DNA from 4 places in the Streptomyces sp. NPDC058525 genome. Region 4 is predicted to be linked to each of the others. Evidence: riboswitches for the same ligand, from Rfam matches in the RefSeq annotation. Region 4 holds a riboswitch; each other region holds the start of a gene.

Region 1 (2,194 bases), on a different contig from region 4:
TTCTGCCTCAACATCCCCGAAATCGCGCTCCCGCTGGTCCTGCTGACACAGCTGCACGCATCCCCGGTGTGGTCGGCGGCCATCTTCGTGGCCAACACGGTGCTGGTGGTCGCCCTACAGGTTCCGGTCACCGTCCTGCTGTCCCGCTTCCCCCGGCGGACCGTGCTGGCGCTGGCCGGCATCGTGCTCGCCGCGTCCTACCTCGGCTTCCTCGCGGCCACCTCGGCGGGACACGGCTGGGGCGCCCCGGCCGTCGCCGCGGTGTCCGTGCTCTGCACCCTCGGCGAGATCGTCTACGCCGGCAGCGCCACCGCGCTCGTCACCGCCCTGGCCCCGCCCCGGCTCCTGGGACGCACCCTCGCCCGCTTCGAACTCTCCTCGGGCTTCGGCCTCGCCGTCTCCCCGGCGGTCATCACCGCGCTCGCCCCGCACGGCCCGACCGCCCTGTGGGGCAGCCTGGCCGCCGCGACGCTCCTGTCCGCGGGCGCCGTCGCCACCGAGAAGGACCGGCAGACGCCCGTACGGTCCCGGACCGGCGTGAGCGTGCAGCCGGGTCCGTCGGCCCGGGCGGCAGGACCTTCGGCCCGTCCGTAGAGCCGAAGGTCACCCAATATGTTGTGCTGGCGTGTCGCCAGGACCCCCAGATGTAGTGTTGCCGCTGTCGGTTCGGCAGGCATTTCCGAAGCCCGCCGAGACAACAGGGAACCCGGTGCGAATCCGGGGCTGCCCCGCAACGGTGAGCGACCGCACGACGGTTGGAGCCCGATACCTGCCGGCACCTCGCGCGCATGTCCGCGTGATGGGGTCTCTACCGCCTCGTGGGAGGGCTGACGTGACACAGATCAACGCCGTGGACTCGGTGACCGAATACCTGGACCGCAGCGACTGGCGGGTCAACGCCAACGCGAACCAGGGCTACTCGCTGGGCGGGCTCATCCTGAACACCGCCGGGAAGGTCGTCGCCAACTACTGGCTCGACCAGGTGTACACCCCCGCCATCGGGCGTGCCCACCGCGACGGCGACTTCCACATCCACGACCTGGACATGCTCGCCGGCTACTGCGCGGGCTGGTCCCTGCGCACCCTGCTCGCCGAGGGTTTCAACGGCGTCCCCGGCCAGATCGACTCGGCCCCGCCCCGGCACTTCTCCTCGGCGGCCGGGCAGATCGTCAACTTCCTCGGCACCCTGCAGAACGAATGGGCCGGCGCCCAGGCGTTCAGCTCCTTCGACACCTACATGGCCCCCTTCGTGCGCAAGGACGCCATGACGTACGAGCGTGTGTACCAGTGCATGCAGGAGATGGTGCACAACCTCAACGTGCCCTCGCGCTGGGGCACCCAGACCCCCTTCACCAACCTCACCTTCGACTGGACCTGCCCCGCCGACCTGCGCGAGCAGGTACCGGTCATCGGCGGCGAGGAGATGGGCTTCACCTACGGCGAGCTGCAGGCCGAGATGGACCTGATCAACCGTGCCTACATCGAGGTCATGACCGCCGGGGACGCGACCGGGCGGGTCTTCACCTTCCCGATCCCCACGTACAACATCACCAAGGACTTCCCCTGGGAGAGCGAGAACGCCGGACGGCTCTTCGCGATGACCGCGAAGTACGGGCTGCCGTACTTCCAGAACTTCATCAACTCCGACCTCGAACCCGGCCAGATCCGCTCGATGTGCTGCCGTCTGCAACTCGACCTCACCCAGCTGCTCAAGCGCGGCAACGGCCTGTTCGGCAGCGCGGAGCAGACCGGCTCCCTCGGTGTGGTCACCGTCAACTGCGCCCGCCTGGGCCACTTGTACGCGGGTGACGAGCAGGGCCTGCTCGACGCCCTGGACCGGTTGCTGGAGCTCGCCCGGGACAGCCTGGAGACCAAGCGGATCACCGTGCAGGACCTGATCGACGGCGGCCTGTTCCCGTACACCAAGCGCTACCTCGGCACCCTGCGCAACCACTTCTCCACCATCGGCGTGAACGGCGTCAACGAGATGGTCCGCAACTTCACGCACGACGCGCACGACATCACCGCGCCCGAGGGGCACGCGCTCGCCCTGCGCCTCCTGGACCACGTCCGGGCCCGGATGGTCGAGTTCCAGGAGCAGACCGGCCACCTCTACAACCTGGAGGCCACCCCCGCCGAGGGCACCACCTACCGCTTCGCGAAGGAGGACCGCCGCCGCTTCCCCGGCATCCTG
Region 2 (2,194 bases), on a different contig from region 4:
GCAGTTCTCGACCGTGAGCGGAAAGCCCTTGGCTGTCGCGCCCGCCTTCGGGGTGGCGGAGGGCGTCGCGGCGCCTCCGCAGCCGGATATCAACAGGGCTGTGGCGAGGGCGGACAGCAGGGATTTCGAGGGGATGCGGGGCATGGGTGGTCCTCTCACCGCGGATGGGTCGGATGCGTCGGTCGGTCTTCACGCCCCGTCGCGGGGGACGGGGGTGGTGCGGGCCGGGGCAGGGCGGGCCGGGGCGGGCCTGATCGGCCCGGTCGGCCCGGGAGGGGGCGTGCGGCCGGGCCGCGGGAACTGCGGGCAAGCCGATGCGGGGTGGGGAGGGCTCGCGGGGGCGCACGGGGGGCGCGTACGGCGGCTCGTGCCACCCGGTCCCGGGACGACCGGGCACGACCGGGTACGACTGCCCCCGGTCCCGGGGCCGTTGGCGGGCCACGGGCCTCACGCGCCGTCGGGCTCGCGGCCCCCGGCCTACGGGACGAGCGGCTCTGGGGTGTCGAGGGCCGGGGTGTCGAGGGCCGGCACCGGACGCGGCTCGCCCTCGGCGTTTATCGCGACGAAGGTCAGTCTCGCGGTGGCCACTTCCGTGGTGGGGCCCGAGGCGTTCCAGCGCTCGGCCCTGACGCGCACGCCGACCGTCATCGACGTCCGGCCGGCGCGTTCCAGCTCGGCGTCGACGCTGAGCAGGTCGCCGGCGCGCACCGGTGCCAAGAACGCCATCCGGTCCACGGCCACGGTGACGGCGGGGCCGTCGGCGTGCCGTCCGGCCGCGGCAGCGGCGGCGTCGTCGATGAGCTTCATCACCACACCGCCGTGGATGGTGCCGTAGAGGTTGGTGTCGTGCTCGCTCATGATGTGGGCGAGCGTCACCCGGGAGTCGCCCGGGTTCTTGGAAGCGCACTCCACGGTGGCAGCGGTCTGGTCGGCCACGTCAACTCTCCTTCGCGAGTCGCGGCAGAAAGGCCCCGGAGAGTCTTCTTCGGGACCCCGCATGACGTACCGGCATGCGGGCAGTGGCAGGTCTTCGGACTCGCGGACACGCCTGCCGGTCTCCCGGCGGGCACCTAGTGGCCGTCGCTTCCCGGAACCGGTTCCGGTTCCAGTGCGTATGACGGCGGTCGTTCCCGCTCACCGCTGCGGGGCAGTCCCGGATTCCCACCGGGTTCCCTCTTACGACGCATCCCGCCTGGCGGACGGGGCGAACCAGCTGCGCTCACAGCCTACCCGGGCGCATGACGGCTCTGACCAGCCCCGCGGCCCGTCCGTGCGCGCACGGACGGGGACATTCTCCGCGTGCGGGCGGATCCCCGGTACGGCGGTGGTCCGCCGGGGCCGGGCACGGGCGCAGGGGTGTACTCCCGTGCGCCCCGCGTGCTCCTTCGACGGCTTCGGCGGCCCCGCGTACGGTTCCGGGCCATGAGCGGATACGCGAGGGAACCGGCCGCGTCCAGGGAAATCGGTTCCGAGGCCCTGCCTCCCCCCGACCAGTGGTCCACCGCCCCTGTGGTGGCGGCTCCGGTCTGCCGTTTCGAGAACTTCCTCGGCGCGGAACGCGCCGGCACCCTGCTGGACTACGCGATCTCCCGGCAGGCCGACTTCAACGCGGGAACCGTCCTCGACCCGCTCTCGGGCCAGGTCTCCCACAAGGGCCGCAGCTCGCTCGTGCTCCCCGTGACCAGCGCCGTGTTCAGCGCGCACCTCGCCGACTGCCTGCCGCTCGTACAGGAAATCCTCGGCCACCGGGCCGCGCTCACGCACACCCTGACCGTCCTGACGGCGCACGGCGAGGGCGGCCACTACGGCATGCACACCGACGCCTCACGGGTGCGCGACGTCAGCACGGCCGTGTCGGCGGTGTACTACCTGCACCGCGAGCCCCGCGGTTTCGAAGGCGGCCGGCTGCGGCTGTACGACACCCTGCTCCACGAGGGCGGGGCCCGGCCGGCGGAGTCGTACCGCACGATCGAGCCCGAGCACGACACCATCGTGTTCTTCCCGGCCAGCGCCTTTCACGAGGTCGTCCCGTCCACCTGCCCGAGCGGGCTGTTCGCCGACAGCCGGTTCACCCTGACGACGTGGATCAGCGGTACCGGGTCCGGGCCGGAGCCACCCGCCGAGCCGTTCGGGATCTGGCCGTGGATGGCCCGCGCCGCCGAACGCACCCGCCCGCTCGCGGACGCCGAGCGCG
Region 3 (2,194 bases), on a different contig from region 4:
GGCCTCGAAGTTCAGCTGGAGGTTGCCGGTACCCGCCTCACCGGCCCAGGGGTACGTGCCGCCCGCATCCTTGATCAGCTGGGCGGCGTAGCTGCCACCGGCGGGCATGTACCAGGTGCCCTGGTACATCGTGCCGGGCAGCACCTCGACGGGCTTGCCCGCCGCGACCGCCTGCGCACCCTTCTCGGCGACCTTCCGGTAGTCGCCCTCGATGGTGTCGAATACCTCGCCGGCGCGCTTCTCCGCTCCGGTGAGCGCGGCCATCGCCTTGACCCACTCGGCGCGGCCGAGCGGACTCGGCTCCAGCCACTCGGCGTTGGCGACCACGGCGATCCCGGCCTGACGCAGCTTCGGGTACTGCGGGTCGTCGGTGCCCTGGGTCATCAGCACGTCCGGCTTGGCGCCGATCACCGTCTCGGCGTTGAGGGTGCGGTCCTTGGCGTACTCGGTGACCTTGCCCGCCTTCACCCGCTCGACCACCTGGGCGGAGGAGATGTTCGCGGCGCTCGCCACACCCGTCAGGACGTCCAGGGTGCCGGTCTCGGTCAGCAGCGGAAGGTGGGTGGTGGAGGCGGAGTACAGACTCTTGACCGGAACCGTGACCTGCTGCGCGGACGCCAGCTCACCGGACAGCTCCGGCTTCGGCGCACCGCACTTGACCAGCACGTACGACTCCGGCTTCCCCTTGGGGAAGGGCTCGTTGACGGTGAGGACCTGGTAGCTCTTCTCGTACCGGAGCGTGAAGTTCTTGGCGTGCTCCACCGTCGACTTGACCGGGAAGTAGTCCTTGGCCGGGTCGAAGTCCTTGATGCAGCCCTCCCCGGCGGCCTGGGCCTTGGCGTCGGCGGGCGGGTCGGCGTCACTGCCACACGCCGTGAGCGTGAGGGCGACCGTGAGGAAGGCTGCCGCAGCAGCCTGACGACGGCCGGGCATGACGGATCGTACGGACACAGTGACTCCTGGTGGCATACGTGGACAGTGCGCACCGGCACTCCGGGGCGCGCGTGATGCGGCGTACGGGAAGGGACCTGCTGAGGAAGGGGGTCGTCAGAACCTGAGGGAAGGGGCCCGTGCGTCAAGCCGGGCAGGCCGGCCCCGCAGGGCCGCGGGCACCGCAGAGCTGCCGCCGTGGGTACGCAGGCACACGAGTGCCACCGCCTCTCCTGGGGAAATCCGCCCCGTACATCGAGGTGCGACGGCGTGAGTCTCCTGACTCGGGATCAACGCTTCTCCGGCCTTCCCACCCCGGGATGGGGCGGTGGCCATGGCGGAGTCGCTCCCCCTACACAGTGGCGGTACCGTGCCGGAATCTCACCGGCTTCCTCGTTCCGCCGTCGCTTGTCAGGCGGAAGCATCGCAGAATCGGCCACGGCCACGCCAGACCCACAACTGTGCGACCAGCCACAGGAGGTCTCGCCTTGAGGCACCCCGCGGTAACGGGATGCGGCGTCCATCTTGTGGTCAGAAAGGCCTGGGGCTCTGGGAACGTTGACGCGGGTCGGCGCAGGACCGCCACCGCGTAACGCCTTCGTCGACAGGGAGAGACGGATGACCACCAAGGACATCGGGCCGGAACCTCAAAGCTTCGACCTGGAGAAGGCGACCCTCGAGAACACGAACTACCGCGCGGTCGCCTGGACCGGGAAGTACCTTCAGTTGACCCTCATGTCGATCCCGGTGGGTGAGGACATCGGCTTGGAGGCGCACCCGGAGACCGACCAATTCCTACGACTCAACGCAGGCCGGGGCCGCGTCCAGATGGGCCGGACGGAGGATCGACTCGACTTCGAGCGGGAGGTCGAGGACGGCTGGGCCATCTTTGTACCGGCCGGCACTTGGCACAACGTCACCAGCTGGTCGGTCCAGACCGCCCAGCAGCCGCCGGACGAGCACGCCTGACCGGCGAGGGCGTCTCGCGATACTACTTCCCGGCCCCGACGCGAGCCGAGCAGCCCTGCGGAGCCGCGCATGGCACGCTGGCCCCGATAGGTCTAGACAACAAACAAGCCCCAGGTCGTTGACCTGGGGCTTTGCTGTGGAGCGGATGACGGGAATCGAACCCGCGCTATAAGCTTGGGAATCACCCGGTACTTGGGTGCTGTGAGAGCCCTGACCTGCGAGAACTTCCATCATTCGACTTGCTGTGGGCGTCTCGGTGTACCCCTCGCTGACCGCTGGTTACCGGTCCTACTGG
Region 4 (2,194 bases):
GTCGATCGGGGTCTTGCCGGAGGGGGTCAGGAAGTCGCCGGTCTGCGGGTTGATGCCGCAGGCGTTGAGCCCGGCGACGCCCCAGCCGTTGGAGCTGGTGTTGACCCCGTAGAGGGAGTTGAACGCGCCGGTGGTGGCGAGCCTGCCCTTGAGGAAGTTCTTGCCCTGGACCACGTCGGGGTCGGTGTTGGGGACGCCCGAGACGCACAGGGCGGCCATCGCCGCTCCGGTCATGTCCACGTCGCCCTGGGCGGCCAGCGCGGTGGGGTTGCCCTCGGCCTTGCTGAAGGTCCAGCCGCCGTCGTTGTGCTGGTTGGCCCGGATCCGGGCGACCATCGAGTCGGTCAGCGCCTGCGGGATCCGCGTGCCGCCGGCCTGCGTCTTGGCGCCGCCGAGCGAGAGCGCCGCGAAGACGGTGCCGTTGAAGTTGCCGGACGGGCCGAAGTAGCCCGCCTCGGCGGTCTGCCAGTAGGAGTAGACGTTGGCTATGAGGTTCCTCGAGTCCGAGACGCGCGCCGGGTCGATGCCCGCCGCGTACGCGTTCAGCGTGCCGCGCTCGTAGTCGGTGACCACGGGGGTGGCGGACGGCCAGCCGGGCGTCGAGAGCAGGTTGCGGTAGACGGTCCGGGCGTTCTTCGTCGTGTCACCGCCCGGGGCCACGTCGACGACGGCCGTACCGGCCGCGGCGAAGGCGCTGAACGCCCACTCGTTGGACAGTCCGGCACCGGCGTACGAACCGTCCGCCGCCTGGAGGGACTTGAGGTAGGCGACGCCGTTCGTCTTGGAGGTGGCGATCTGCGCGGGCGTCGAGGTCGCGAACGCGGGCAGCGCGGTGAGGGCGAAGGCGCCGAGCGCCGCGGGCACGGCGAGCGCGAGGCGGCGGGAGGTACGGGGACGGGACATGGCCTGCTCCTGGAATCGGCGGACGCCGGCCGGGCCTTGGCTCCACCGGCCCTGTTCGGACGCGGGCGGGCATGGCTGAGGCCGCCGTCCGCAGCGCGTGGTACGGCTTCTCTGTGTGCGTTGCCGTATGGGCATTCGGGCTCGGGAACGGCCCCCGCCGTCCCACACCGCTGCGCGTCAGCCCCGGATTCTCACCAGGTTCCCCCATGTGGCAGCCCTGGACGCTACCCGAGTGATCAAGGGTCCGCCAGCAGCCGGATCGAGGGGCGCTGGAGACCCCCGGGCAGTGAGACGGACACCACCTTGACGGTCCGCACGGATCCGTGTTGCACTCCGGCTGATAAGCACTCAGCACCAGGGGAAGCCGGTCGAATTCCGGCGCTGACCCGCAACCGTAGGCCCGGCACCGTCCCGGGCGAGCCGGATCACCTGGAGCGGATCACAGTACGAAGAGCGCCGTCGCGGACTACGGCGTGGTCGTCACCGCCTCCTCACGGCGCAGTCGTGCGGGGGCGCGTCGCCACGCTGCGAACCCGCCCGGCAGAGACGAGGGGCCGCGGTGGGGACCGAACAGCAGGATGAACGGCATACGCACACCAGACGGCGGCTGCTGTCCCTGGCGACCGCGGCCTTCCTGACGCTCGGTGCGGGAGTGGCGTTCCTCACGGTGCCGACCGCCGCCAACGCCGACCCCATCGAGCAGTGCACGGCCACCACCGGCGCGGTCGTCGCCGTCGACTTCGGCCCGTTCGGCGGCAAGGTCGAGCGGGGCTGCGACACCACGCCCACCACGGGCTACGAGCTGCTGCGGACGGCCGGGTTCGGCCTGGACGGCACCGAGCACGACGGTGACGCCTTCGTGTGCCGCATCGGCTTCGGCGCCTTCAACTCCGGGGTGAAGTACCCCACTCCGGACAAGGAGGACTGCGTCCTCACCCCGCAGGCCACCGCCTACTGGTCGTACTGGCACGCCTCGCCGGGCGAGAAGAAGTGGACCTACAGCTCGTTCGGCGCCCAGGCCCGCAACCCGAAGCCCGGCGACGTGGACGCCTGGGTCTTCGGCGGGACCGATGTCGGCGGCACCTCCGGCAAGCCCACCTTCTCCCCCGACGACGTGCGGGCCGGCGGCGCGGGCCCCTCGCCCGACCCCACCGGCCCGAAGCCGCCGGAGGTACCGCCGGGCGCGGTCGACCTCCCCGCCGCCACCCGCTGGCTGACCGGCAGGCTGATCGACGGCGAGCGCGTCCTCAAGGCTGACTCCACCGACCCGGACTACCTCGCGACCACCGAG

Evidence for each region. A riboswitch is a leader RNA that binds a small molecule or an ion and turns the genes downstream of it on or off. The one in region 4 is predicted to bind cobalamin.
Region 1: linked by a shared signal. The riboswitch ahead of ACFWP3_RS01425 (ribonucleoside triphosphate reductase) and the one ahead of ACFWP3_RS12380 (hypothetical protein) in region 4 are both predicted to bind cobalamin.
Region 2: linked by a shared signal. The riboswitch ahead of ACFWP3_RS18480 (acyl-CoA thioesterase) and the one ahead of ACFWP3_RS12380 (hypothetical protein) in region 4 are both predicted to bind cobalamin.
Region 3: linked by a shared signal. The riboswitch ahead of ACFWP3_RS00830 (ABC transporter substrate-binding protein) and the one ahead of ACFWP3_RS12380 (hypothetical protein) in region 4 are both predicted to bind cobalamin.

Annotation. Positions count from the first base shown of each region.
Region 1 is NZ_JBHXNP010000002.1:29,643-31,836, reverse strand. It holds gene ACFWP3_RS01430 (MFS transporter) at 1-594, shown strand, start outside; cobalamin riboswitch at 646-792, shown strand; gene ACFWP3_RS01425 (ribonucleoside triphosphate reductase) at 833-2,194, shown strand, end outside.
Region 2 is NZ_JBHXNP010000036.1:4,703-6,896, forward strand. It holds gene ACFWP3_RS18475 (ABC transporter substrate-binding protein) at 1-144, opposite strand, end outside; gene ACFWP3_RS18480 (acyl-CoA thioesterase) at 478-936, opposite strand; cobalamin riboswitch at 1,004-1,229, opposite strand; gene ACFWP3_RS18485 (2OG-Fe(II) oxygenase) at 1,423-2,194, shown strand, end outside.
Region 3 is NZ_JBHXNP010000001.1:172,141-174,334, forward strand. It holds gene ACFWP3_RS00830 (ABC transporter substrate-binding protein) at 1-951, opposite strand, end outside; cobalamin riboswitch at 1,182-1,375, opposite strand; gene ACFWP3_RS00835 (cupin domain-containing protein) at 1,549-1,899, shown strand.
Region 4 is NZ_JBHXNP010000019.1:24,214-26,407, reverse strand. It holds gene ACFWP3_RS12380 (hypothetical protein) at 1-903, opposite strand, end outside; cobalamin riboswitch at 1,012-1,150, opposite strand; cobalamin riboswitch at 1,216-1,355, shown strand; gene ACFWP3_RS12375 (prenyltransferase/squalene oxidase repeat-containing protein) at 1,463-2,194, shown strand, end outside.